2 regions of the Psychrobacillus sp. FSL K6-1267 genome follow, and region 1 is predicted to be linked to the other one. Evidence: riboswitches for the same ligand, from Rfam matches in the RefSeq annotation. Region 1 holds a riboswitch; the other holds the start of a gene.

Evidence for each region. Region 1 has a riboswitch for thiamine pyrophosphate ahead of thiT (energy-coupled thiamine transporter ThiT). Riboswitches for the same ligand answer to the same signal wherever they lie in the genome.
Region 2: it holds a riboswitch for thiamine pyrophosphate, as region 1 does, so the genes downstream of both, MHB55_RS01210 (YkoF family thiamine/hydroxymethylpyrimidine-binding protein) here and thiT (energy-coupled thiamine transporter ThiT) in region 1, are expected to answer to the same signal.

The regions. Positions count from the first base shown of each region.
Region 1 is NZ_JBBOOR010000001.1:3,322,018-3,337,244, forward strand. Features, by position in the region: gene mreBH (rod-share determining protein MreBH) at 99-1,106, shown strand; gene MHB55_RS17130 (beta-class carbonic anhydrase) at 1,194-1,763, shown strand; gene MHB55_RS17135 (GNAT family N-acetyltransferase) at 1,922-2,467, opposite strand; gene MHB55_RS17140 (M3 family oligoendopeptidase) at 2,474-4,276, opposite strand; gene MHB55_RS17145 (tryptophan-rich sensory protein) at 4,435-5,163, shown strand; gene map (type I methionyl aminopeptidase) at 5,261-6,010, opposite strand; gene thiT (energy-coupled thiamine transporter ThiT) at 6,062-6,640, opposite strand; TPP riboswitch at 6,704-6,795, opposite strand; gene MHB55_RS17160 (M20 family metallopeptidase) at 6,898-7,962, shown strand; gene MHB55_RS17165 (DUF4870 domain-containing protein) at 8,033-8,371, shown strand; gene MHB55_RS17175 (SGNH/GDSL hydrolase family protein) at 8,697-9,593, opposite strand; gene MHB55_RS17180 (aminopeptidase) at 9,608-10,837, opposite strand; gene MHB55_RS17185 (DEAD/DEAH box helicase) at 10,841-11,992, opposite strand; gene MHB55_RS17190 (Fur-regulated basic protein FbpA) at 12,102-12,263, opposite strand; gene MHB55_RS17195 (VanZ family protein) at 12,321-12,902, opposite strand; gene MHB55_RS17200 (AAA family ATPase) at 12,903-13,619, opposite strand; gene MHB55_RS17205 (DUF3298 and DUF4163 domain-containing protein) at 13,673-14,281, shown strand; gene MHB55_RS17210 (HAD family hydrolase) at 14,351-15,142, shown strand.
Region 2 is NZ_JBBOOR010000001.1:222,297-237,523, reverse strand. Features, by position in the region: gene MHB55_RS01230 (quaternary amine ABC transporter ATP-binding protein) at 53-1,258, opposite strand; gene MHB55_RS01225 (ABC transporter permease) at 1,255-2,142, opposite strand; gene MHB55_RS01220 (ABC transporter substrate-binding protein) at 2,176-3,171, opposite strand; gene MHB55_RS01215 (2-hydroxyacid dehydrogenase) at 3,697-4,656, opposite strand; TPP riboswitch at 4,812-4,919, shown strand; gene MHB55_RS01210 (YkoF family thiamine/hydroxymethylpyrimidine-binding protein) at 4,996-5,586, shown strand; gene MHB55_RS01205 (ECF transporter S component) at 5,579-6,160, shown strand; gene MHB55_RS01200 (ABC transporter ATP-binding protein) at 6,153-7,517, shown strand; gene MHB55_RS01195 (energy-coupling factor transporter transmembrane component T family protein) at 7,507-8,262, shown strand; gene MHB55_RS01190 (bifunctional diguanylate cyclase/phosphodiesterase) at 8,316-10,322, opposite strand; gene MHB55_RS01185 (DUF1697 domain-containing protein) at 10,632-11,132, shown strand; gene MHB55_RS01180 (VOC family protein) at 11,237-11,605, shown strand; gene MHB55_RS01175 (efflux RND transporter permease subunit) at 11,782-14,871, opposite strand; gene MHB55_RS01170 (TetR/AcrR family transcriptional regulator) at 14,968-15,227, shown strand, end outside.

The sequences.
Region 1 (15,227 bases):
AACGATTGAAACACATGTAATCTTCCATTATGTAACAAATGGCATTTAGTTTATTTTCCATTATAATAACGTAGAGCAATTGAAATGGAGGAAGACATATGTTGTCAAATTCACATATTGGTATTGATTTAGGAACTGCTAATACTTTAGTTTATACGAAAAATAAAGGCTTACTTATAGATGAACCAACTGTTGTTGCAGTAAACACAAAAACAAAAGAAATCGTTGCTTTTGGATCAGAAGCAAAGAAAATGATTGGTAAAACACCAACCTCTATAGAAGTCATTAGACCTCTTAAGGATGGTGTAATCGCTGACTTTGATGTAACAACTCAGCTTTTAAAGTTGATCATGCAAAAAGCGAGCAAGAAAATGGGAAATGCACTTCGGAAACCTACGGTTATTGTGTGTACACCATCAGGGGCAACATCTGTAGAACGTAGAGCGATTCAGGATGCTGTCCGTCAAAGTGGAGCAAAGGAAGTCCAGCTTATGGAAGAGCCTGTTGCCGCAGCAATTGGCGCAGGCTTGCCAGTTAATGAGCCAGTTGCAAGTATGATTGTAGACATTGGTGGGGGTACAACAGAAGTAGGCATTATTTCTTACGGTGGAGTAGTTGCTTCAAATACTGTTAAAGCTGCTGGTGATCGTATGGATGAGTCAATCATTCACTATATCCGTAAAGAGTTTAATGTAATCATTGGAGAACCTACAGCTGAACTAGTAAAAATGACTATTGGATATGCACTTGTTCCTCATACTGAAGAAGTAATGGAAATACGCGGAAGAGATGTTGTGACAGGATTACCAAAAGTAGTAAAGCTATCCTCCACACAAATTCAAGAAGTATTAAGAGAATCTCTAGAGGCTATTTTAGAAGCAATTCGTGCTACTTTAGAAATATGTCCTCCTGAGCTTTCAGGTGATATTGTGGATCACGGTGTAGTTCTCACTGGTGGAGGCGCTCTATTAAAAGGCTTAGAAGAATGGTTAAGTAGTGTAATCGAAGTCCCTGTCCACCTTGCTCCAGAACCATTGCAATCTGTAGCTATCGGTACAGGTAAATCATTTTTTATTACCACTAATAAAAGAAGAGCAATGAGATAATTAAAAAAAATTAGGAAAGTTTCAAACAACTCTTAAGTAAAGTCCTTTTTTTTCGTATAATATATAGATAAAGAAGGAGGAATTACTATGCCAAGTTTGAACGACATTTTAAACTACAACAAATCATTTGTAGAAAATAAACTCTACGAGCCTTACGTAACGACTAAATTTCCAGACAAACGAATAGTTATTCTAACTTGTATGGATACGCGTTTAGTTGAAATGCTTCCAAAGTCTATGAACCTGAAAAATGGTGATGTAAAGATTGTTAAAAGTGCTGGTGCTGTTATTAACCATCCTTTTGGTGGAATCATGCGTAGTTTAATCGTTGCTGTATACGAGCTTCAAGCAGATGAGATTTATGTAATTGGTCATCATGATTGTGGAATGAGTTCTATACAAACGGATAAGATTCTTGAAAAGATGACAGCTCGTGGAGTTGACCCTCGTGTATTTGATGTACTAAAAAACTCAGGTATCGAGGTAGAAGAATGGCTTGAAGGATTTTCAGACGTAAAGGAAAGTGTCTTACATAGCGTTGATATGATTCGAAGTCATCCATTAATGATTCCAGAGGTTCCAGTTCATGGACTCATTATTGACCCTCACACTGGCAAATTAGACCTTGTTACAGATGGTAATATCGACAAAAAATAATATATTTCCCAGGAAATCGTCATAATAAGAGATTTAGCTTCTGATAAAGTCAGAGGCTAAATCTTTTTTATTTTAAATTCTTCTCTACTACAGTGATTATAATTTCCTTTACCCTTCCAATAGAAAAAGGCTATTCTAGAATAGCCCCCTCTTTTACGCTATAACTCTCCTCTTATAGAAGAATACATATAATGGTCTTCCCATTTCCCATTGATAAATAACAGCTTGCGAAGTAAGCCTTCACGAACAAAGTGATTGTTTTCCAACACCTTGATAGAACCAAAGTTTCTTGGAGATACATATGCCTCGATACGATTTAACTGAACATCCTGTAAACCAAATTGTTTAACAAGTCGAACTGCCTCTGAGGCAATTCCTTTTCCGACGTGTCTTTGATCAATAGAGTATCCAATGAGGCCACTTGAAAAAGGCATTCGCTTTAAACTATAAAGCGATATACTTCCAATCAAGTCATCTCGTTCATGTGTAAAAATTCCAAAACTATATTCTCTTTTTTCCTGCATGAGCATAAGTGATTCTCGAATCTTTTCTCTTTGTACACTAGCTGTATAATATTCTTCTTGATGTAATGGTTCAAAAACAGACCAATACATTTTATTGTCATACACTAAATTCGCAAGAGCAGGTGCGTCTTTCACATTCAAAGTTCTTAAGTAACAACTAGCTCCTTCTAAATAAATCAAGCACCGTCACCCTTTAGCATTAGTTAATTGCAAGAATTCTTGGACGTCTTGTATACAAAGGTCAATACCCTTCTTCCAAAACGCTTCCTCTGTAATATCCTCTTGTAGATGTTTCATAGCTAAGTCTTCTACCGACATGACCGCTGTATCCTGTAATAACGCAATATACTTTTCTTCAAAACCTGTACCTTCCTCTTTTGCCTTTGCATAAATACTTAAAGAGAACAAGTAACCAAAAGTATACGGGAAATTATAGAAAGGAACATCGGTAATGTAGAAATGTAATTTAGAAGCCCAGAAATGTGGATGGACTGTGTCTAACGCATCTCCATAAGCCTCACGTTGAGCTTCTTCCATTAATTCATTTAAACGTGTAGCAGAAACAATTCCCTCTTTTCGTTCCTCATAAAATCTTGTTTCAAACAAGAAGCGAGCGTGAATATTCATGAAGAAAGCTACGCTGCGTTGAATTTTATCCTCCAGCAAAGCGATTTTCTCATCTGTCGATTTTGATTCACGAACAGCGGCATCAGCTACAATCATTTCAGCAAAGGTCGAAGCAGTTTCCGCAACACCCATTGCATATCTCGTATTCATCCAATGAACCGGTCTTAAAGCATATGAATGGAAGGCATGACCTAATTCATGTGCAAGTGTGGAAACATTCGACATAGTACCACTATAGGTCATGAAGATACGAGATTCTTGTGAAACTGGCATACCCGTACAAAACCCACCAGGGCGTTTATTCGGACGATCCTCTGCTTCAATCCACCCATTTTCAAAAGCATGACGAGAAAACTCTTCTAGCTTTGGTCCAAATTCTTTAAAATGCTTTAATATGAACTCAGCACCCTGTTGAAAATCCATTTTTTCGGTAGAGGCACTAACTGGTGCATCTAGATCATACCAATGCATCGCTTTTTCGCCTAGCATCGCCGATTTTCTATTTAAATATTCCACAAACGGAGCTTTATTTTTAGAGATTGCTCCCCACATTGCATCTAGTGTATCTTGTTTCATACGGTTAATAGATAGTGGTTCTTCTAAAACATTGTCCCAGCCCCGCTTTTTATAGGTCGCTAGGCGGAAGCCTGCTAAGTGATTAAGCGCTTTTGCTATAAAATCTTCTTTTTCTGTCCATGCAAGCTCCAATGCTTCAAACGATTCCTTACGGATTTCAGCTTTGTCACTGGAGCTCAAATTGTTTGCTTGTCCTACTGAAAGAGATTTTTCTTCTCCGTCAATAGTTATTTTAATACGAATGTCTCCTACAAGCATATCGTATAATTGGCCCCATGCATGATAACCGTCCACCTCAAGTGTAGTTATTAAATCTTCCTCTTTTTCAGAGAGCATTTTACTCGCATTCTCTCTCCATTCATTCAATACAAACTCGAATTGTGAAAGTTCATCTGTCTTTAAAAGTTCTTCCCAAACTGACCCTTCCGTTTTACTAAATACCTGTTGTATAGTATTCATTAAGGAAGACAACCTAGCATACAATGAACCAACTTCACCTTGTAATAATGTTGCTTTTTTATCTGTCGTATCTTGAGCTAGATAGCAGCCAATCACAGCACTAGCTTCCGACAAATTTACTGCTACATCCCTTAATTCTTCAATTGTTTGGCTAATTTGTTTCGCCTCTTGTACAGCGGTTGGAACTTCTAATTTTTTTATATTTACTTCAAAGTTACCTAATTTCACTTTTACTTCATCTAAATGTTGTTGTAAAGCTGACGAGCTACTGCCACCTAGAAAAAAACGATCTAGATCCCAGACTATTGGATAATTTTGTTTTAACATCAGAAAATTCCCCCTATTTTAAAAATTACCTTGAAATCTATTATACCATGTTTCACCATGTCAATTATTCGTTTTTTTGTCACATTATTTCTATAATTGAATTTGTGCGCTCTTTATTTGAAAGGTATACTTATTAAATATAGAAGGAGGGGGATCTATTGATCAAAATTATCCTTTTGATTTGTGGTTATATTGCAACGATTATTGTTAATATACTTGCAAATACTCTACCTATAAATGGTCAAACAACTGGTGAAATATCTTCTAGAATACCAGCACTTTTTACACCAGCAGGCTATGTATTTTCAATTTGGATCTTTATTTATATATTACTTGCATTCTGGATTTGGAATGTTATAAGAGAATATAGAAATCAACAGAAGATACCCCTACGTAGAGTATTATTATTTTTAGCAACATGTATATTCAATATCTCTTGGATTTTACTATGGCATTATGAAAAATTTAGCTTTGCCCTCATTACAATCATTGCCCTACTTTGGTTCTTATTCTTACTATATCTAACTTATTCCAACAATGAGACCAATTGGAAGAGTCGAGTGCCAATATCTATCTATTTGGGATGGATTTTTGTTGCGACGCTAGCAAATTTAGATTATGTGCTTACTTATTATGAATTTAGCGGTTTTGGCATTACAATCTCCTTATGGGTTGTCATTTTCTTAACATTGGCAACAGCTATCGCTCTACATTTTAGGTATCATTATGATGATCGTGCTATTGTATTAGTTTTTATATGGGCTTTTATCGGTATAGCAGTCCGTCATAATATAAATGAATTATTAATTTCAACAGCTTCCCTGTTTTTAAGCGCTGTCTTAGTAGCGGGAATTCTATTTATAAAGAAAACACCAACGAAAAATTAAATCGTTGGTGTTTTTTATATTGCCTACTGCCGCTAAATTAACAGAGGGACAAATTTTGTATTTAATAGAAAAGCCCTATTTAATGAAATTCACTCATTTATATTAATTTAGTTAATATAATCGGTTCGTCTTTTGTAACTATAATTGTATGTTCAATTTGTGCAACGAGAGATTTATCAGGAGTTACAAACGTCCATCCATCCCCTGACTCTACGATATGTTCAGCTTTTGCTGAGATGAAGGGCTCTACTGCTAGAACCATACCTTCTTTTAAAATTGTTGGATCCCAAGCATCATAATAATTTAAGACATGCTGGGGTGCTTCATGCAGGGACTTTCCGATACCATGACCTGTTAGGTTCATGATGACATGTAATCCATTATCCTTCGCTTCTCTTTCCACTGCTTTACCAATCTGGTTTAGACGAGAACCTGCTTTTACCTTCAGCATAGCACGATTAAATGCACTTTCCGCTACTTGACAAAGCTTTTCCTTGTCTTCGTACCCTTCGCCTACTACAAATGATATTCCAGTATCTGCGAAAAACCCTTCGTATGAACCGGATACATCAATATTTACAAGGTCACCCTCTTTAATCACACGGGAGCCTGGAATTCCATGAGCCACTTCTTCATTCACACTTATACAAGTATACCCCGGGAAATCATACTCTCCCATAGGTCCAGAAATAGCGCCTTTTTCTTTAAATAACTCGCCGCCTATTTCATCTAGCTCCTTGGTAGTTACACCCGGTTTAGTTGCAGCCTTCATTGCTTCTCGTACTTCAGCAACAATTTGGCCTATTTTTTTTAACATTTCTAACTCTTCATTTGTTTTTGCTATCATCTTTACAAGATCCCTTCTTCACTTAGATGTATGATTATCATATCATATATCTTATGAATTCGGCATTAATAGGCGTGGGGCTTTTACGAATAGAATCGCACAAATAAAAGCGGCAAACAAGAACACAGGAATCATATAAGTAGAATTATAAATTAAGGAATAAAGAATTACGTTTTCTCCCTCAGCAAATTCACCAAAAAATAGTATCCCTGATAAAACGTGTGCCAAGTAGCGCAAAAATGAGGCAATTAAGGCACCTATTACAATTGCTATCGCCATTTTTTTCTTGTTTTGATTTTCAAATGCTTTCATATATGCTGGTCTTAATAGACCTGCCAATCCCGCCACCATAAAAGCAATAAAATAATCGATTCCTACTTGAATAACTACTATTTCAAAGGATAATGGCGCCGGGTAAAAGCGCCCCGTAACTACCTGCAATAGTCCAATCAAAAATCCTGTCACAACACCTGCCACTATACCACGGCGAAATGCTATTAAAATAATGGGTACAAGCACAAAGGTAACACTTCCACCCTGTGGCATCCCAAATCCTATTAAATCCAATATATAACCTAATGCTGCGAATATAGCTATTTCTACTAACAATACGACACGCTGATTTCTCATTGTAATCCCCTTTTTTGACCACAAAAAAAACGCCGTCGGGACAGAGCCAGACATCGCGCGATTGTCAGTATCCATCCACATCCCTACGCAAGCATGAACTTACAGGTTCTAAGGGTACTATCTCAGCCGCTATAGCGACGCCCCTTGTGGTTTAGAATTTATTTGATTTGAGTTCATTGTAGCCGATACATGTTTATATTGCAACCCCTAAAGGTATTATAGTAGTAATAATAAATCTATTATTAGGAGTGTTTTGGTTGATAAATTTACTTATGGATTTAATCAAAATAAAGAGTAATGATTTGAACGGAGCTAACGAGGCACTGCTCTACTGTAAGGACTGGCTAGAAAAGAGAAACATATCAACAAAAACCTATGAATTAAACACTAAGCTAATGCTTGTAGCTGAAATAGGAGCCGGTGAGGAAACTATCGTATGGAATGGCCATATTGATGTCGTTCCAGGAAATCCCGAGCAATTTGAACCAAAAATTATTGATGATAGACTATATGGGCGTGGTTCTGCAGATATGAAGGCAGGCGTTGCTGCAATGATGCAGGCTTTTTATATACTCTCACAAGATGAACATAAGCTTACTAAAAAAGTCCAACTACATATAGTTACTGATGAAGAAACAGGAGGAAAAACCTCCAAACACTTAGTTGAACAAGGTCATTGTGGAGACTTCGTTATTTGTGGTGAACCAACTCATGTTAATATCGGTCTTCAGGCTAAAGGAATTTTACAATGGGATATCCATTTAAAAGGGAAAGCCGCGCACGGAAGCCGTCCTTGGGAAGGAGATAATGCGATTGAAAAAGCAATATTATTCGATAAGGAACTAAGAAATTGCTCTTTTATGGAGGCAAGCAATGAATATTATGATTATCCTTCCTTAAACTTGGCAAAAATAGAAGCAGGAGATCGCTATAATATGGTACCTGATAAATGTGTTATTAGTTACTCCTTAAGATTTGTTCCTGGACAAGACGCTGAGAAAATCACAAAGGAACTAAGAGATCTTTTAGAAAAATATCCTGGTAGTGAAATACACTTCCAAGGACACACCCCAGCAATCACCAATAAAGAAGATGACAAGTATATACAAAAGCTTTTAGCAGTTTGTAATTCGATTAGACAGACACCTACTGTTCTATTTGGACAGCATGGTGCGGCCGACACGCGTTATTATGCAGCTAAGGGTGCAGTAGCTATCGAATTTGGACCAAGCGGTTCTGACTGGCACGGTGATCAGGAATACGTTTCTATATCTTCAGTAGAGGAATATAAGGACATTCTCGTTAGATTTGTATTAGAATAACTAGATATAAGCTATAGATGGATGCTTTCCGTAGGGAGAGCGATAAGTAATAATAATGAGGAGACTATGAATGGATACCAATAAAATTTTGAGTGCATCAACATATTTTTCTATTTTGTTTGCCCCTTTCATTCTCCCGATTATCGTTTACTTCCTTACATCGGAAAAAGAGGTAAAGTACCACGCTAAGCGTTCATTAATTTCTCATATCATCCCTACTATTTTCTTTGTGTTCTTAATGCTGGCTATATTCGCAAACTTTTTACCTTTAGGCTTTACTGGAGATTCTGCTTCCATGTGGACTAGTATGACTACTGCTCTTATTTTTATGGGTTTATATACAGTGATCAATCTAGTTTTACTTATATGGAACATCGTACAAGGAGTCAAAGTGTTACGGCATGTTTAATAGCTCCTCAAATGGGAATAAGATATTATAGAACAACAAGGAGCGATTGATTATGAAAGTAGGAAAACTAGTAAAAGCAGCTATTAAATGGGCACCTGTTGTGTACCCTATTGTTCGTAAAGCAATGAAATCCAAAAAAACTGTAAAACGCTAATTGAACTAAGTTAGAAACTTATTAAAGTTAATATGGGCTCTTCATAGCCTCTCCAAGGTACCACTATTATTTAGAAGGACAAGACTTATTAGTCACCTCCAATAAAAAAAAGCAGGAGAAATCAAATGATTTCTCCTGCTTTTTTTGAATTATTACTTTCTCCAAAATTCTCTATAAAAGAATCCTCTGAAAAACTTTGGATATTAAATTTACATTCGTCAACGATAGGTAGCCAGTGGACACTGTTGCTTTAGCTTGAGAATTTCCACTTGCATTTGTACGTTGACTTTCTATAAGTTCCTCGAATGTTAAGGGATTTGGCTTTGGCATCTCAGGTTCATATACGAGCATACGTGAATTGTACTTTGTAAAGAACGAATTTGCCATTTGCCGGTAACCTTCCATGGTAGGGTGTACATCAGCAACATTTGGTATTAAAGTACTCTCTTTTCCTTTGAAAGACTCTTCAACCGAAATATAGGTTGCTCCATTTTTCTCTGCAACTGTTTGAAGAATAGCATGCAGCTGATATAACTCTTTGCCAATTCCCACCTTTTGTGAATCATGCACATGAGGATATGCAAAATAGTAACCCATTACATATATATTAGCTTTCGGAGCTGCTGCTTGGACTTTTTCCAGAACTGCCTCCATGTTTTTTCTCACATTATTAAGTGCAAAATTAGCAGAGACCTGTTTATAAGAGACCATTCCACTTGAAGGATTAACCTGTACTAGTCTTAATAGATCATTAGCTCCTGCGGATATCGTAACTAGTGTTGCATTAGCCAAAAGCTCCTGTGCTTCCTTTGTTTGAACAGTCCTTAAGACATTAGCAGTTGTATATCCGGGAAAAGCTAGGGCTTTGGAATAAAACCCAAGCAGATTTGCTCTATTTAATTCCTGAGAGATTAAATCTGTATAGCCAGCATCAATTGCCTGATTTGGTGTTTGGCCAGCTGCTAAAGAATCACCTAAAGGAATGTACACCTCTTTCCCCTTAGCTTCAACTGTGTAAGTATTAGATATTATAAAAAGGGCGATGAATATGCCTATCAACCTTTTCAACAATCATCAGCTCCTTAAAATGCCCAAGCACCTTTAATGAAGATGGGTTCTTTTGTTCCATCAGCTAATTCACCTGTTATATCCATATTTCCACTTCCAATCATGAAGTCCTCATGAACAATAGAAGTATTGATACCCATATTTTCCAACTCTTCTGTAGTAAGGCCACGAGCTCCTTCTACACAAGTTGGGTATGCTTCTCCAATAGCAAAATGATTGGAGGCATTCTCATCAAATAAAGTGTTAAAAAACAATACATTCGATGCGGAGATAGGCGATTCATGCGGAACTAATGCAATTTCGCCTAAATATTTTGCGCCATCATCTGTTTGAATTAGCTCTTGTAGGAGTTTCTCGCCTGTTGCTGCTTGAACTTGAACAATTTCTCCATCTTTAAACGTCAATTTGAAGCCATCAATAACATTTCCTTGATAGACAAAAGGCTTAGTGTTACTTACATATCCATTCACACCTGTTTTTAGCGGCGCAGTGTATACTTCCTCTGTAGGCATATTAGCGATAAATGGCACGGACTGAGCATTTTTACTAGCTCCTGATTGCCAAATATGTTCCTTTGGTAACTCTACTTCAATATCCGTTCCATCTGCCGTATAATGCAGTTTTTTATAGCGCTTTTCGTTCAATAATCCAGCTCGTGACTCTAAATTATTAATATGTTCCTGCCATTGTTGGACCGCAGTTCCTTTTCCAATGCGTACTACATTAAATATAAGCTCCCATAATGCATCCATTTGTTCTGACTCTGGGAGTTTAGGGAAAACCTTCGCAGCCCATTTTTTAGATGGCATTGCTACGATTGACCAGGTAATCACATCATTCATCACTGCTTTACGGTAATTTTCTAAAGCCTTACCAGAAGCCTTTTGATAGTTAGAAATACGATCAATTGACACACCCTCTAAAAGATCGGGATTATCGGCGTCAATCCATAATAAAGCACCTTTACTTTCAATCAATTCATCTCTTTGAGCAACAACCCATTTTGGCACTTCGTGAAATGCTTCATCGGGGGCCATATCGTAAAATAATCGAGCATTTACTTCATCCGTATAGTTTACTTCTACTCTTTTTGCCCCTGCTTCATAGGCTTTTTTAACAATAAGTCTTGTAAAATCGATTGTATCTGTTGTTGTATTAATGAGTAGAGGCTGCCCCTTTTGAATATTTAGACCTACCTTAACAACTAACTCAGCATATTCCTCTAGATTTTTTTGAAAATCCATACATTATTTCCCCTTTTTATCGATTGTTTTAGATGATCCCTCTATTAATTCACCGCGATACCATATTTTTTGGACTGGCTTGCTTGGAAGCTCTTTTGTCCATTTTTTATAAGTTTTTTCGTCGTTATATGTTAAAAGAGTTAATACCTCTCCATCCTTACCTGCTCGTCCAGTACGCCCTGAACGATGTAAGTATTGTTCAATTGAATGTGGTACATCTACATGAATAACATGAGTAAGTCCCGATATATCTAATCCTCTGGCTGCAACATCTGTAGCGATTAGAATGCTCACTTTTCCATTTTTAAAGTCGTCCAATGCTTTTTTTCTCTCTTCTTTTTTCATTTCAGAATGAAGAGATGCAATTGGAGCATCTCGATAAGATAGCTTATAATCCTTCATCAGTAATTGATCTAGACTGTTAACGAATGCTAATCCTCTCATCCCCTTAAAATGCGAAAGCCTTCTTAATAGCTCTGTCTTGTCTCTAGTCTCTGTTTTTACAAAGCTATGAATGACTTCACCTTTTGCTGGTACTTCCTCCGCTGACACATGAATTCTTATTGGTTCCTTCATCATTCGTTCTGCTACTAGCTCAATTTCCTCTGTTATTGTTGCCGATGTCACGACAAGCTGTCTCTCAACTGTTGCATCTATTAATCCTTTAACAGTAGTCCGATGCTCTCTACTAAGTAGCTGATCACCTTCATCTAACACAATCGTCTTAATCTCATGCATTTTAAGCTTTTTCACCTTTACAAGCTCCTGCAATCTACCAGGTGTTCCTACTACTATATTCGGCTTTTTCTTCAAGCCTTCAATTTGTCGGTTAATATTCGCGCCACCGATTAGCTGAGCAACTGAGACACCAGTACCTGAAGCCCACTCTCTCAATACCTCGACAATTTGCATTCCTAATTCTTGAGAAGGTACCATTATTAATGCCTGTGTTTGCTTTTTTGAAGAATCTACCAATTGTAGTAAAGGAAGCACATAAGCCAGTGTTTTCCCTGTTCCCGTTGGTGATTCTGCTACTATATCTGAACCGTCAAGCATATGCGGAATAAGTTGTGTTTGGATAGGCATCTCAAAGGCAAATTCTGCTTCTGCCCATTTTTTCTGTAATGTTTCATTTAAATTTTGTATAGCTGTCAAGTTTTTCTCCACCTCATCTGTGTTTGACTCAAGTGTACCACATTTCTATTATCGACCATTAGCCATATAAATAGATAAATGCAATTAAAAAAGTGCCTTATACTAGGCACTAATTTGTTTGTTTCTCTTCATTTATATATTGCTTCATTAATTCGTAAAAATTCAATTCATATAATTGTTTTCCATCAATTTTAAAAACACCTTTGTTTACAAGGTCTTCAATTATATTGTCTCTTCTTTGTTCTGTTTGTGTATCTTTTTGTATCATCATTCTTAGTTGTCTCCTTGCTTTTTTCTCTCCGAATAATATTTACCCCGGACGAGAAATTTATAAACTCGTTGCATGATTTTTCTTGAACACCTTACAGAAAACAGGAAATTTCCTTCTAACCAATAAATAAATCAAATAACCTACTAACGCTCCAGAGCTATTTAACCAAAGATCATCCACGTCACTGCTCCTATTTTGCGGAATTTGAACGATTTCTATAAATAGCGAGATAAGAAATCCCATAATTACAGGAAAGGGGAAAATCTCCATACGTTTGAAGACAAGAGGAAAGAGAAAACCAATAGGTATAAATAGAGCAATATTGCCAAGGAAGTTAATATAAAAAGGCTCCCAATACCCTAAATATATGATAGCGTTCCACGTTTCCTCTAAAACTCGAAACAATTCCAAATTGATACTGTTTACATAAGCCTGTTCCTCTCCATACTTTGGTATGATTGTTTGAGAAAACAAGCCAACTAATACTGCAATGAGAAATAATACACCTAACTCATATAAACCTTCCCTTAAATGAAAGCCTCGCCTCTTCCAACGAATAAGCCTCCAGATAATTAGGACAGGTAAAAAAATAGCAATAGTATAAAGCATTTCATCTATATAATTCATAATTACAGGCATCTAATCACCTTCCAATAACTCCTTTAAAAATTTCTCCCGGTGATCTAGAAAATATTTAGTCGTTTGATAGTGAGCGGTTTGCTCATATTCCACTTCTTCAATTTCTCCGTTATCGAAGCTGAGAATCGTTGCATCTGGAAATCCTAATATAATCGGAGAATGAGTAGCAATAATAAATTGGCAGTCCTCTTCTTGTATTAAGTCATGCATAATTCTTAAAAAAGCCAGCTGTCTCTGTGGTGAAAGTGCAGCTTCCGGCTCGTCTAACAAATAAATTGCTCTACCGTTAAAACGGTGTAAAAACAACGATAAAAAGGATTCGCCATGCGATTGCTCATGAAGAGACTTCCCACCATAAAAGTTAATACTTTCACTTTCTTCAACATGAGAAGCAAATTGGTAAAATGTCTCTGCTCGCAAGAAGAACCCATTTGTCACCTTCGGCATCCATGATAGCTTCACATATTTACCTAGTGAGCTTTCTGCAGCATCAACCTCATAATAATTATTTCTTCCTCCACCCGCTGTGTTAAATTCACATTGGTCAGCAATTGCTTCCAATAAAGTGGATTTCCCAGTTCCATTTTCACCTACAAAGAAGGTGACGCTATTTGTAAGCTCAAGTTCCCTAAAGTTCCGGATTGTCGGTATAGTGAATGGATATTCTCCTTCTAAAATACTCTCATCGCTTCTAATCATTATTTTTTTTAAAAACATACGAAACTCCCTTCATTCATATAATAAGTATTATGCTTGAAAGGTTGTGAACAGTGGATTTTCCAGTTTGCGTTACAAACAAATACATCTCCCATTCAAAACCTAACATTTCTGTCAATTATCCTCATATTACTAACTTACCTCATTCATCTGCAGAAAAAAAGATTAATGGAGACATAGTTTCTCTATTAAATAATATTCTAATCGAACAAGGCTTCTATAATGAATATTTAGTGGAAATGGTAGGCACCTACGAAATTAAGACGAACGAGCGAAATATTTTAAGCTTAAGCCTCACCGTGTATTCCTTTACTGGAGGAGCTCATGGATTGACGATTACTAAATCATTAACCTTTGATACTACCACTGGTAAGCAATACGCATTAAAGGATTTGTTTAAACCCAATAGTAATTATGTGGAGAGATTATCTCAAATCATTTCGAAGAAAATAGAAGCATGGGATGTTCCTCTTCTGGAAGATTTCACTGCTATCCGACCAGACCAAGATTATTATCTAGCGGATCATACTATTGTCATTTACTTTCAGCTCTACGAAATAACACCCTATGTATATGGCTTCCCTTACTTTCCCATTGCCATTAAATCAATCGAGGATATAATTCGCTCAGAAGGCCCTCTCAATACATTATTAACATTTTAATCAACCCTAGTGACATACCTCCCTTCACTAAGGTAAAGTAATAAGTAAGTTAGTGGAGGGGGTACATAGATGAAGACAAAGGCTATATTTTTTGATTTGGACGACACACTACTATGGGACAAAAAGAGCGTAGCAACGGCTTTTCAGAAAACATGTGATTATGCCGCTACTAAGGTAGCAGTGAATACTGTAGAGCTAGAAAAAGCCGTTCGTGAATCGGCAAGCCAGTTATACGATTCATACGAAACACGTCCCTTCACACAGATGATTGGCATTAATCCTTTCGAAGGATTATGGGGAATATTTGATGATCCAGGAGAAGACTTTCAAAAGATGAAGGCACTGATTGCTGACTATCAAAAGCAGTCCTGGACAAACGGTTTAGATAAGCTCGGCGTGGAAGATGCTGCACTCGGAGAAGAACTGGCAATATATTTTCCCCGTATGCGCAAGGAAAGCCCATTTGTATATGAAGAAACATTTGAAGTGCTAGACTTATTAAAGGATAACTATACATTGCTTCTAATGACAAACGGCTCTCCAAGCCTACAAAACACCAAGCTTGAAATTACACCAGAGATGGCACCCTATTTCGACCATATTCTAATTTCTGGCGGCTTCGGAAAGGGAAAGCCTGACCCTTCCATTTTTGAACATGCACTTGAGCTCGTTCGTGTAGAAAAGGACGAAGTATTAATGGTTGGCGACAATTTAATGACCGATATCCTCGGAGCATCCCGTGTAGGAATCAAATCCGTCTGGATCAATCGTGAAAACAAGCCTGTCTCAGAAGAAGTACAGCCAACCTACACTATTGAAAGCTTGCATGAATTAATCGGTATTTTAGAAAAAATAAAATAATGCTCTCTTTCTATAAGTCTTTTATCGCTAAAAAATTATAAAATTTGAAAAGGCAAGAATGCTGATTTAACAGTATTCTTGCCTT
Region 2 (15,227 bases), 3.1 Mb from region 1:
TCAATTCATAGAAAAGCCCAAAGACGAATTAATCGTTTTTGGGCTCTCCAACTTACGCTTTTTGTTCAGGCTCCTCTACAGGATCACTTATTAAGCTTGCCAAAACGTGAACGCGTAAAATCATTCCTTTCATCGTTCCTTCCTCGTCTGTTACAACAAGAGGATACTTAGAATCGAGGACTTGCTGAATCAAGTCTTGTACATATTCTTCAGGATGGACTGTATTCACATCCTTTGACATTGTTTCTTGTAAGGATTTCTTCTGCTTCATGCCCTCGATAGCCTGGTCAATGGTAATGATACCTTGCAACTGACGCTTTCTGTCTACCACAAAAGCACTCGAGTTCCCATTCTCTCTCATCACCTGGATTGCAACATTTAGTCCATCCTTTAATGATACTAATCCGTTGGGCTTAGACATAATATGCTCTGCTTGAAGAATTTTAGTGCGATCAATATCTCGTATAAACTCTGATATATAGCTACTTGCCGGATTTTCCAGAATCTCTTCTGGAGTGCCAATTTGCTCAACTTTTCCGTTTTTCATAACCGCAACACGGTCCCCAATTTTAAAAGCCTCGTTGACATCATGTGTGATGAAGATTATTGTCTTTTGAAGGCGATTTTGGATATCAAGAAGCTCTAGCTGCATTTCTCTACGGATTAATGGGTCAAGTGCACTGAAGGGCTCATCCATTAATAGTATATCTGGATCGTTAGCAAGTGCTCTGGCGATGCCTACTCGCTGGCGCATACCTCCAGAAAGTTCATCTGGATATTGGTTTTCATAACCTTTAAGACCAACTGTTTCTAAATGTTTCTGAGCAATTTCCTGGCGCTCGTTCTTAGACATTCCTCTTATCTCTAAACCATACTCAATATTTTCTAATACCGTACGATGGCTAAACAGCCCAAAATGCTGGAATACCATAGCTATTTTCTTTTGACGATAGTATTTTAACTGTGTCTTATTGTAATCCACGACATTTTCTCCATCGACGTATATAGCGCCAGAAGTAGGTCTATTCAATAAATTTAAACAACGAATTAGGGTAGACTTACCACTTCCTGATAACCCCATAATCACGAAGGTCTCTCCCTCCATGATTTCCATTGATGCATTGTACACTCCGACCGTATGCCCTGTTTTAGCTAATATCTCTTCCTTTGGTACACCCTTCTCTACCATCGGAATAATTTTTTTAGGTCGAGACCCAAAAATCTTCGATACGTTTTCTAATTTTAATTTTACTGTCATGCGGCATCCCTCCTATGTTTCTGAAGGCGATTCGCAATTCCTCCGGTAACGCGGTCGATGATAATCGCTAGGAAAACAATACTGATCCCAGCTTCAAAACCTAGTGAGATGTCTATTCGGTTAATTGCAAAGAGTACTCGTTCTCCAAGTCCCTGCGCACCAACCATAGAACCAACAACCGCCATTGCTAGCGCCATCATTGTTGTTTGATTTATACCTGCCATAATTGTAGGTAAGGCTTGTGGTAGTTGTACTTTCATGAGCATTTGAGAGGAAGAGGAGCCGAATGATTGTGCAGATTCTACAATCTCTTTATCTACACTTCGGATACCTAATTCTGTTAAACGGATTACTGGTGGTAATGCATAAATGATTGTTGCAATAACTGCTGGTACATTTCCGAGCGGAAAGAAGAAAATTACTGGTATTAAGTAGACAAAGCTTGGCATTGTCTGCATCGCGTCTAATATCGGACGCATGATTCTGGACATTGATTTACTAAAAGCCATTCCAACTCCTAGTGGTATTCCTATAACAAGAGACAAAATTACGGAGATTAAAACGATGGAAATGGTGGTCATTGTTTCTGGCCACAAATCAAAGGATCCAATTAAGAAGATAAATGCTGCATATAGCAGTCCTCCATATAGATTATTAAAAAACCATCCAATTAAAAAGATGATAACAATAAATAACCACCAAGGAATTGCTAGTAGACCCGCCTCAAGACCTTTAATCATGGAAGACGAGATGATAAAGATAAAATCAAAGAATGCATCAAAATTCATGGCAAGAAAATCCACGAATTTCTCTACTACATCCCCTATTGGAAATCGTACGTTTGGAAATTCTGTCATAGAATGGGACTGTAAAAGTACAGCCACAACCACCTTTCTTTAGTTAGATTAAGTAATGAATTATTTCAAAGAAGCTTTTACCTTTTCAGCCACTTCTTCGGACACCCAAGCTGTCCAAATATCTTCATACTCTTTCATCCACCAAATAGCGGCTTCATCTGCTTCAACATCATTTTCCTGCATATAGTCTAATGCACTTTCCGTTAAATCGTTACTAGTTTCATATTTACTTAAAAAGTCTACTACGTCCTTAGCTTGTGTTGGTAAATCCTTATGAACTGCAATAACTACATCATTTGGTGGAAACTCAGTTCCTTTTGATTCATTCCATTTTGCTTCGTCGTAAGGTGCGTCTTCTAATAGAGTTAAATCGTAGCTAGCTGTTACCCACGTTGGTGACCAATAATATCCTACCCAAGGCTCCCCTTTTTTATATGCTCCTGCTAAATCTGCAACAATTGCAGAATCAGAGCCGGGTGCTAGATAGTTATATTGTTCGTCAAGGCCATATGTTTCAAGTTTCGTCCCCAAATACTCACTTACTACCCAACTAGATGGAGCTCCGACCACTCGGCCTTTACTGCTATCTTCGGGATCTTGGAAAATTTCTGGATACTTCTCTAAGTCTTGAACTGTCTTTAAATCTGGAGCGATTGGTTCAATTCCTCGTTCTGCATCTCCCTCTATCACGTAAGTTGGAACATATAATCCTTGCGCGTTATCAGCGAAATTAGTAGCTACCTTCATGATATTTCCACTTTCAATTGCTTTTTCGTAGACATCTTTAATGTTATCGGTCCATACTTCCATATAGACATTTATGTCGCCCTTTTCAAGTGATTGCATCGTAGCTGCTGTTGTTCCACTTGTTACCTCGGTTTCATAACCATAACCTTCTTCGATGATAGTTTGAGCAATGCTGTTGTGTAGGCGTATACTATCCCATCCTGCATCAGCAAACTTAATCACCTCAATACTGTCTTTGCTTGTCTCGTTACCACAAGCTGTAAGTACTAAAAGCATGCAAAGTGAAAAAAATAACATAATTTTTTTCATTAGTCTGACTACCTCTTTTCATTCAATTTTTAAATTAGACGTTCGATCGTTCCTCCTTCAATACCTATAAAATAACTGCTAAAATTTCAAAACAATTAAACTTCCTAATACTGAAATTAAAGGACGCCTAATTTATAACTACTAATACTACTAAACAAATTTGTATATTGCAAATTACTTAAAGAGATAGTTGTTAATTTTTTATTTTAATCTGAATATTTAGCATTAATTTAGTAGACCAATACGATTAGATAAATAGGTAAATATTGTACAATATTCTCGTTTAAAAACAGTAATTTTTATCAAGTATTTGATAGATAGTGCTTTTGTATAGTTTTAATTGAAAAGTGCATGCTCACTTGCTTTCTACTAGATTAGGACATAGGATAGTAAGCTTGATTTCAGGTGGACACTTTCTGTTGGGTGAGCGATAAGCCATCCCCGTCGCATACTTACACCTTTCTTACCTCATAAAAAATGCCATGAATACTGGATTCATGGCAGCCTAGATTATAATTTTTTCCTTTAAACAACTCGATTGTCAGGTTCTTGTCCCTCTAAAACATTTTCAATTGCTTTAGCATTTATTTGCATCATAGCAAGTCTCGTATGAATACTTGCACTGCCGATATGGGGGAGGACTGTAACATTAGGCAAGGTTAAGAGTGGATGATCTAAAGGAACAGGCTCCGTCTCAAAAACATCTAGTCCAGCGGCCCATATTCTTTTATTTAGGAGGGCATCATAAAGGGATTGCTCATCTACGATTCCGCCACGTGCAACATTAATAAGAGCAGAGGTTTCCTTCATCAATCCTAACTCTTTTTTTCCAATCATCCTTTTAGTTTCTGGAGTTAGAGGTGTCAATATTACAACAAAATCAGATTCTTGCAATAATGTTTCTAGCTCCACATATGTAAAGTTATTTTGTTGCTCTGCCTCTAATTTTCTTGTTCTATTATGATATAAGACTTTCATATTAAAACCCTTCGCACGTCTTGCTACCGCTTCACCGATTCTTCCCATGCCTATGATTCCTAACGTAGCTCCAAAAACGTCCATTCCCGTCAGTTGCATCGGTGTCCATGATTTCCATTTACCTGCACGAATATCCTGTTCTGCTTCGGTAATACGACGAGCAGTAGCCAATAACAACGCAAAGGTTAGGTCTGCAGTTGTCTCAGTTAATACACCAGGAGTATTTGTTACCATAACCCCTTTTTCTTTCGCTGCTTCCACATCAATATTATTGAAGCCAACCGCTAGATTACTGATAATTTTTAAATTCGGTAAACTTTCTATAAGTTCCCGGTCCACTTTATCAGAGAGAACCGTCCACAGGGCATGGACGTCCTTTGCCTCCTTTTTTATATCTTCATAATCCATTGGAGTTTCCTCGCTGTGCCACATATTCACCTCAAATTTTTCTCTTAATGGCTGTACAATTTCCTCCGGTAATTTTCGAGTAATAAAAATTTTGTCCATTTAGTTTCCCCCTTATGTTTTCTGATAATTTAAGCATGGACGATTAGAGAAAAGAATTCAACCATATTTACAATTATATTTTTATACGCTATACTGTGGGCACATAAAGAAAACAAATTGTGTAAATTTATACACAACTGTAAAACTACATACCGTTTCTGCACTAGGGGTGCCCACTTTGGCTGTGATGAGAGCTTTTTAGCTCCGATCCCTTATTACTCGATCAGGATAATACCTGCGTGAGGAAGTGCGGTGACTTTCCTTTTTTCATAAGGGTTAGTGGCTGCATCTTCACGGATGTAGCTTTTTTTTATGAAAAAATTGAGGGAGGTTTTTAGGATGGAATGTGGTTTAAGCCCAATTGTAGGGTTTCGTTTTTCCCTACATCCGATGAGCAATGAATTTGTAAGTATTATTAAAGGTGCACTACAGAATACAGATGTATCCAATGTGTGGATGCATACGGATGATGTCTCAACCGTTATCAGAGGAAAACAAGTTCATGTATTTAATGTGGCAAAATCTATTACTCTGAATGCTGCCAAAACAGGGGTACATGTAGCTCTTTCTGGAACATTTTCAGCGGGTTGTCCTGGCGACACCACTGCTGACGTTTATTTAGACAAGGGAGATGAAGTGACAAATAAGGATGAAACAAACCAATATGTTTCTTCTCAATTTGCTTTATACCCTATGAACAATCCTAACTATATGGATGTGATCTACAGAGAGATTGAGCACGCTAAAGTGAAGGGTGTATTCAATGAATCTATGCATTATGCTAGCGGGATTCATGGGGATATCCATGACGTGTTTGCTTATTATGAGGCAGCCTTCAGCAGAGCTAGATCAGAAGAGCACAAGCATTTAGTGATGACTTTATCGATGAGCATTAATAGCCCTTCTCACGGAGATGACCTCCATGCTTAAATCATGGAAGCTAAAAGAAATTGTTTTAATGTCGGTCTTTGCAGTAGTGTTTGGGATTGTTTATTTACTCTTCCTTCATGTAGGAAACATTTGGTCTGGCTTCGTCGGACCAATCGCATATGAGTGGATTTTTGGTGTTTGGTTTATCGTTTCAATTATCTGTATGTACATCATTCGGAAACCTGGGGCGGCGGTTATCTCGGAAACTATCGCAGCAGCAATAGAGGTACTTTTAGGTAATGCCGTCGGGCCACGTCTTATCCTTTCTGGTGTCATACAAGGTCTAGGTGCCGAGGCTGTATTCGCCGCTACACGTTACAAACGGTTTGACCTTTGGGTTTTAATGCTTGCGGGAGCAGGATCCGCAGTTTTTAGCTTTGTGTATGGCTATTTCTTAGGAGGATTTGCCGTTTATACCACTGGATATGTAGTTTTCATGCTAGTTGTTCGTATTTTTAGTGGAACTCTCATTGCTGGTTTAGGTGGAAAAGCTGTAGCTGACGGCTTGCTTGCCACTGGTTCGTTAAGAGGATATGCTATTTCGCGTTCAAAAAAAGGTGATATTCGTGCCTAAAGTTATCCATTTTGAAGATGTCACCTTTTCTTATCCAGACAAGGATACTGCTGTTCTATCAAACTTTTCTATGTCTATCGAAAAAGGAGAGCGTGTCGTCATAACCGGACCAAGCGGCTGTGGAAAGAGCACTTTACTTTATTTGTGCAATCGTCTCTATCCAGAAAATTGCGATGGCATAGTGTCCGGTAGAATAGAACTTTTTGGTAAAGAAAATGATTCCTATCGACCTGGCGAGGTCAATCATCGTATCGCAACAGTATTTCAAGATCCCGATGCACAATTTTGTATGCCAACTGTAGAGGAAGAGCTTGCTTTTACTTTAGAGAATTTACTCGTCGCACGGGAAGAAATGGAGACGAAGATTTCTGAAGTATTGGAGTTAACTAGGTTAACGGATTATCGACATTCCATCATTCAATCGCTTTCTGGAGGTATGAAGCAAAGGGTTGCCACTGCTTGTGCAATGATTATGGAGCCAGAAATATTATTGTTAGATGAGCCTATCACCCATCTGGACCCGTATACCGCAAAACAATATATTGAATGGTTGGACTTACTTCAGCAAAAATCGAGTATAACCATCTTAGCGATTGAGCATAGACTCGACCTATGGGACAACTTCTTTCATCGAACAATTAAGTTAAAGGAAGATAGAATTCCGTATGAAAGCTATACCAAAAGGAAGAGCATGGTTCAAGCAGAAAAGTCTCTGCATGTGGAAAATATTAGTACAAAGCATTTTTTACAGCCAACTTCATTCTCTTTAAATAAAGGAGAAATCGCAGTGCTAGCTGGACCAAATGGCAGTGGGAAATCTACATTATTGAAGGCTCTTTCAGGTATTGTACCCTCTAATGGCAAAGTAAAGCCTAGCATGTTAGGCTATGTACCTCAATCACCAGAATTTTTGTTTATTACAGGGCAAGTGAAGGAAGAGGTTTCTTTCGGTGGTGTTCAAAATACGGAGGAAATGTTGGAGCGACTGAATTTATCTACTGTTTCAGATGCACATCCTTTTTCAATCAGTCATGGGCAAAAAAGGCGCCTAGCTATAGCCATTATGCTTTGTCAGAATCGTGAAGTGATACTGATGGATGAGCCTACTTCTGGCCAGGACTCCGCTACTTTAGCCGAACTGTTTAAAGTAATTGATAATCGTTCTAAGGCAGGTACTACCTTCCTAATTGTTACACATGATATGGAGTTTGCTTATAAGGTTGCAGACACCATTTTACTAATGAAAGACGGAGCAATTACAGGAAAATATCACTCTGACAGCTTTTGGGGTAAAGAAGATTTACTGCTAGAACATCAATTACTCTCACCTAGACGAGGTGCTCTCTATGCACACTAGCCTACATAGGATGAATCCGTCTGTTAAGTTTGTGATAGTAATGATTTGCATGCTGACACTTGCGTTTTTTTTCAATCCATGGACTCCACTTATTTTTTGGTTAAGTATTATTGTGGTGCAAATCTTTTTAAGCCATATATCCTGGAGAAAATGGGGCTTACTGATGCTACCATTTTTTATAGCAGCATTTGGCTATCTTTGGACTACTCTTTTATTTGCAGACAGTAGGACTGGTCCTGTTCTTTGGTCTATCGGTTCTGTTGAAATAACTATGAGTCAACTGAATCACGCCTTGTCCCTAAGCTTTCGCGTTTTAGCTTTTTCTAGCCTAAGCTTGTTATTTGCTTTAACTACCGATCCAATTATATTTATACGTAGCCTAATGCAGCAGTTAAAACTATCTCCAAAAATTGCTTACGGAATTATGGTTGGTTATCAATTTCTACCCCTCTTAAAGGATGAATTTATACTAGTTCAACAGGTACAGAAACTTAGGGGATTGGATGACCAATCAAATATTTTCAAGAGAATAATAGGTTTACGGCGCGTACTAATCCCCATGCTCGCTGGAGCTGTTCGTAAAGCGGAGAAAGTTGCATTTGCTATGGAAGCAAGGGGTTTCACAGGAGAACCAAGAAGGGTTTTTTATCATAAGGTTACTATTGAAAAGAATGATTTCATGTTAGCATTCTTGTTTATTGGTTTATTATTAATCAGTTGTTTCAGTAATTTTTGGTTAGTGTAAAAACAAAGAGAGTGACACCAGACTTGGGTGACACTCTCTTCCTTTAAATACAATCATATTTTATCAGCAAACTTTTGTTTTATATTCTCTTGCCAATGAAATAGTTCTTCTGCTCGCATAGGTTTAGCAAAATAATAACCTTGTAAAATAGGATTTTCGCAGGATGCCCTTAAAAATCCTACCTGTTCTTTTGTTTCCACTCCTTCAAAGACTATTTCTAGTCCGAGTGACGTTCCTAGTGCAATAATAGCCTGTACTATTAAAGAATCTTTATGAGAATTTGGAACTTCCTCAATAAATGTTTTGTCAATCTTTAAGGTAGAGATTGGTATTTGCTTTAAATAAGAAAGTGAGGATACCCCTGTTCCAAAGTCATCCAGGGCAACAGAGAAACCTTTCTCCCTAAATACTCCTACCGCCCGCATTGCTTCTTCAATATTACTTACAAAGCTAGTTTCCGTAATTTCTAACTCTATTTCATTTGGACAGATTTCATAACTACTTGTAATACTTATCAAACGTTTTAGTAGAGCTGAAGAGGTAACATAATGTCCAGGTATATTAATCGCTACTTTTCCTAGTGAAATATTTTCTTTCTTCCATTGGTACATTTGTTTACAAGCCTGTTCTACAATCCAGTCCGTAACCATTTCCATCTTCGAATTTTCCTCTAGTATAGGGACAAAGACAGCCGGAGACAAAAAACCATATTTTGAATTATTCCATCTTAGAAGAACCTCTACTCCTGCTACTTCCACATTTCGTAGATTTATTTTTGGTTGATACACGAGATATAACTCTTTGTTAATCATTGCTTTTTCAATTCCATCGACTAATTCTTTTTCAAACGTATGCGTATGTATGACCGGATCAAACATAATTACTTCATGTTTATGTTCAATGGAAGAGTCATTAAACACAGCTAGGGCATTCGAATAGATTGAATGAAGGTCTCGATAATCCTTTACCGCGGAAATAGCACAAACCCCTGGAAGTACTATTTTTTTGTTTTTAATTGTAATGGGTCTCTTTAAAATCTCCGCTATTTTTTCCATTGCTATTAGCATTTCATGGATATTTGTGTCATCAGTAGTTCTCATAATATAAGCGAAACGATTGCTTTCAAATTTAAATAAACGAGCTGATGGCGGCTTGTAATCCATGAAGATTTTAGTTAAATGTTGAATGACCTCGTCACCAAACATGAAGCTAAACTCTTGATTTATTTTTCCAAAGTCATGTAAATGCCAGACTGCTAGTGTTTGACCAATAACAGACTTTTCAATGTATGATTCAAAGCTTCTACGATTAGGTAGCATTGTGAGATTATCAAAATAATTGGCTCTATATTTTACGTACCTATCCATCATACTAGATAAAAGTAATACCCCTATTAGCATTCCAAGGAAAAAGGTTACAGTTACACCTAGAAAAGTATTATGCATCGAGTGATTTTCTGCAGTTGCGACTAAATAATCTCTCGGGGCGTAAACACTTATTGCTAATATTCCTACATAATGAGTTGTAGCAATTGCACAGCCAATTAAAATGGATGAAAAAGTTTTAGTAATAAAGTTTTTTGTCTTTTTAGATGAATATTTAATGGAAAATAAAGCAGTCTGCGTAAACATGATAGAGATACACAAAGCGATAAATATAGTAGGTCTATCGTAAACGTATTGCACATCCATCTCCATGGAACGGATTCCAATATAGTGAACTCCTGCTATCCCTAACCCCATTAAAATACTTGCAATTATATATTTCCACCAAGATTGAATTGGTTTATTTACCCAATAGAAAAAAATAAAAGATGCTAAAACACCTGGAATTAATGACACAAAAGTCAATATCCAATTGTAATGCATACTGATTGGCAACGTAATAGCGGTCATACCTACAAAATGCATAGCCCAAATTCCCAAACCAAGTGAAATAGATGCTAATATTAACCAAAATAAATAGTGAAAAAAACTATTTTTTTGGACTCTTTCATTTAGCGATAGCGCAGTAAATGAAGCAATACAGGCAACTATAATTGAAATTATCACACCGACCATTGAATACTCCGGTTGTAACTCTATAGAATATATGGGTGATATAGCACTAAAAAACAACTTTGTCATTCCTTTCGACGAACAACTTATCTGTTAAACTATACCATATCGACCAGACATATAACATAAAAACCATAATGTAATTGTATAATTTTGATTAAATCTTTTATTTTATAATATTTTTACAATATATGTGTGTCGAATTGTTGAAAATTGGTTCTTTATGATTACTTATTTTGTTATATAATTATTGCTAATATTCCAATACTGTTAAAAATAGGTATTATCAGAAAATTATATAGGAGGCTTTAAATGTCATCAGTGGCTCTGCTAAGAGGAATTAATTTAGGAAAGATTAATAAAGTAGATATGAAATCTCTAAAGCAACTCTTTGAAGAATTGGGCTTTCATAATGTACGTACATATATTCAAACAGGAAACGTTATTTTTGATAACGGTGAATGTAGCGAGGGAAAATTAGAGGAAGCACTAAGAATCACCTATGGGTTCTCTATTCCGGTTACTTTAAGAACGAAATCTGAATTGGAAGAAGTACATAACCATCCACTTTTCTTAAATGACCAAACCTTTGTCATGTTTCTACAAAGGAAAATTACCAACGAACAGATTACTATACTTAAGGAAATAGTAGAGGACGAGTTTGTAATTCTTCATAGACGTAATTTGATCATTAATCATTCCAAGAACTATCACCAGACAAAGTATACGAATGCCTTCTTTGAAAAGAAGCTCCAAACGGTTTGCACAGCTAGAAACAAAAATACAGTGATAAAAATATTAGAAAGAATGTAGTATGTTTGACATAAGAATTTCTTATACCTTTTTATGAATTAAATAAATTTTTATTATCAGAAAACTTACGTTAAAATAAAGTTATTCATAAGGGGGTATGAAGCATGTCGTTTACTTTTAAAAAAATCGATCATATTCAATTAGCTGCTCCAAAGGGCTGTGAAGAAGAAGCTCGCCGATTCTTCACTGGAATTTTAGGATTGCCAGAAATAGAAAAACCACCTCTTCTAAAAAAGAAGGGCGGTGTATGGTTTACATTAGGTAGCTATCAAATTCACATTGGGGTTGAAGAAAATTTTTCTCCTGCCAAGAAGGCACATCCAGCATTCGAGGTGGAAAACTTAGAAGCTCTAAAAGAGCATTTATCCGAACAAGGAGTAAGCTTTGTAGTCGATGCAGAGCTACCAGGAGCTAATCGCATCTACATTCATGATCCATTTGGTAATCGAATCGAGATTTTAGAGTGGATGTGACTTAAAAAAAGCGCAGTCGAGACAAAAATGTCCTTCGATTTCCACTCCGCTTTAGGTTTTCGCTTTCCGTAGAAGTAGCCAATAATCCATCACCGCCACTCACGCATCTTGCAGGAACACTTATATTTGAAAAAACGCCTATGGGAAAATGACTCCCACAGGCGTTTTTATTTTAATTAATTATCTTGTACTTCGTTACGTTTTTTCTTAAATAGCTTAGAAAGAACCTCATAAACGATTGGAACTATAATCAGCGTTAACAATGTTGAACTTGCTAGACCACCGATTACGGTAATACCTAATCCTTTAGAGATTAAACCACCGCCACCACCTGAACCAACCGCAAGTGGAACAAGTGCTCCAATTGTTGCAATCGCAGTCATAAGAATTGGACGTAAACGTGTTGCCCCAGCTTCTAAGATTGCTTCACGCATTGTCATACCATCACGTTCCATATGAATAATACGGTCCACAAGCACGATAGCGTTCGTAACAACTATACCTATCAGCATGAGGAGACCCATCATAACAGATACGGAAATTGTTTCATCTGCAAGCCATAGACCTGCAAATGAACCGATTACTGCAAATGGTAACGAGAATAGGATAGCAAATGGCGCTACACCTTCACCAAATGTTACTACCAAGATGAAGTAAACAATCGCAATCGCTGCAAGCATCGCCACTCCAAGCTGAGTAAATGTTTCATTCATATCTGCAGTTACCCCTGCAACTCCAACTGTTACACCCTTAGGTAAGTCTAATTCTTCAATCGCTTCATCTACATCTGCTGAAGCTTTTGAAATATCATCATCTAGGATTGTAGCTGATACAGTAGCATAGTACTCTCCTTTACTACGCGCAAGCGTATTTAAAGCGTACCCTTCTTCTACTGTTACAATTTCAGACAATGGGATTGTTGTTCCCATTGCTGTCGGAACTTCTTTTGCTAAAATATCATCAATTGATTTAGGTGTTTCTGTTTGTTCTTGTTGTACGATAACCTCTAAAGTATTACCGTCTTTTTCAACTGTAGTTAATACTTCCTGAGTAGTAGTAGGACTTAACATCATAACGATTTGACCTGTTGTTAACCCATATTGTAATAATTCATCCTGTGCTACTTGGAACGTATACTCTACATAGCTATCTTCGGCACTTGAAGAAACATCTTTTAATCCTTCTGTTTCTCCCATTACCCCTTCAACCATAGATACAGCTTCATTTAGTTTATCTAAATTTTCGCTATAGAATGTGTAGCTGATTTCATTTGTTGACATAGACATACTCGAGAAGTTTTGGCTCTTCCATTCGCCGGTTTGACCAATGTTAAAGACATACTCCTCAATTTCTTCACGAGCACCAGGGAAATCTTCCATGTCTTCATCAAAGATCAAGTACATTAACGCTCCGCCTGTACCCCCGCCCATCATAGCAGTCATGTCATTTGCACCGTCACCGTTAATAGATACTTGAGCGATATCGATATCTTTGCGTTTTAGCATCTCTTCTTCAACTTTTGTAACGTTAGCTAAGGTATCTTCTTTTAGTTCACCAGCTTTTGGTGTGTATGTTAAATACATTACTTTTTCTTCTTCACTTCCTAAGAAACTAAAGCCAATTAAAGGAGTAAGCATTAGACTACCTACTAATAATGCAATAGAAACAATAGAAGTAATAATTTTATGGTTCAATGTCCATTTTAGAATTTTCTTATAACCTTCAGCTAATTTGCCTTGCTCTTTGTGATTACTTTCTGTTTTTTCAGCATAAAGTTTTTTCTTAAATAAGAAATGAGACATTGCTGGTACAATCGTAATTGCTACCAATAAAGATGCACCAAGAGCAAAAGTCATTGTTAATGCGAATGGCATGAATAATTCTCCAACCATTCCACCGACGAAGATTAACGGTGCAAATACTGCCACTGTTACTAATGTAGATGAAAGGATTGGCTTGAACATTTCAATAGTCGCTTCACGAACTAAAGCACGACCTGATAATGGCTCACCTTTTAAATGTAAACGACGATAAATATTTTCTACTACTACAATGGAGTCATCAATTACCCGTCCAATCGCAACCGTAATTGCTCCAAGTGTCATAATGTTCAACGTTATATCTAACCAATTTAATAGCAGTAAAGCCATGAATATAGATACTGGTATAGATACAATTGAAATAATAGTAGATTTGAAATCGCGCAAGAATAGCAAAATGATTAATACTGCGATCAAACCACCAAAGACTGCTTTTTCTACCATCGTGAATACAGATTCTTCGATAGGAGCACCTTGGTCTAGAGATACATCAATAACAATACCATCAATGTTCTTTTCTTCTTCTGCGATTAAATCCTTCACTGCATTTACTACCGTTACTGTGTTAGCTTCTTGGTTTTTTACTATTTGAATTGCGATGGCATCCTTGCCATTAGTACGTGAAACAGACTCTACTTTACCAACAACCTCAACCTGTGCAATATCCCCTAATTTAACAAATGGAGATGGGTTGGTAGCAGATGGAGTCACAGGAATTAGCATTTCTTTTAATTCATCAGCAGTCATAAACTTACCATCGACTGCTACTGCCTGCTCACCTTCTTCAAATTCAAACAATCCTAATGATACAGCCATATCACTTGCTTGAATCATTTGCTTGACAGTGTCTTCTGTTACATCCAATTCAGCCATCTTCGCTTCGTCATATGTAAGCTCCACTTCTTCAATATGTTGACCTGTTATAGTCGCCGATGCAACGCCATCGATTTTATCAATTTTTGGAAGTAAAATATCTTCTACTGTCGATGTTAGTTCTACAATATCCTCTTCTGTACTACTTACACTAAGTGCAACTACTGGCATCATATTCATACTGATTGCTGTTATAGTTGGCTCCTGTGCACCTTCCGGTAAAGATATTTTATCCAAGGCAGATTCCATGGCGCGTTTTGCTTCATCCATGTCAGTGCCGTATTCGTATTCCACTTGAATGCTAGACATACTCGAATATGAATTAGAATATACAGACTTAACATCTTCTAATCCTTCTAATGCTTTTTCAAAAGGCATCGAAACGTCTTCCATTACTTTTTCAGGAGTCGCACCAGGATAAACATCCATCACCATTAAGAACGGAATCGAGATATCTGGAATGGTCTCCATTTTCATTCTTGTACCTGAATAAATACCAGAAACAGTTATAATAATCGTTAATAACCAAACTGCTAGTTTATTTTTCAGGACAAAATTTACTAACCCTTTCACCCTTACACCTACCCTCAATTGACTTATCGAACTCATTTATTTATAATAATGACTAATTGGTCATTTGTCAACAATATGCATTAGGAGCGATTATATATGGTAAAGAAACAACTAATTATGGATAAAGCGTTAGAACTGTTTGCTAAACAAGGTTTTGAAGCTACATCAGTCCAACAAATTACTGACCATTGCGGAATTTCTAAAGGTGCCTTCTACCTTTCTTATAAATCTAAGGATGAACTAATCATCTCTTTTGTAGATTGCTTTATGAAACAAATAATTGCTGATATTGACTCATCAGTCAAAGATTGTTCACATTCTGATGATATGCTATCTACATTTTTTTACACTACCAA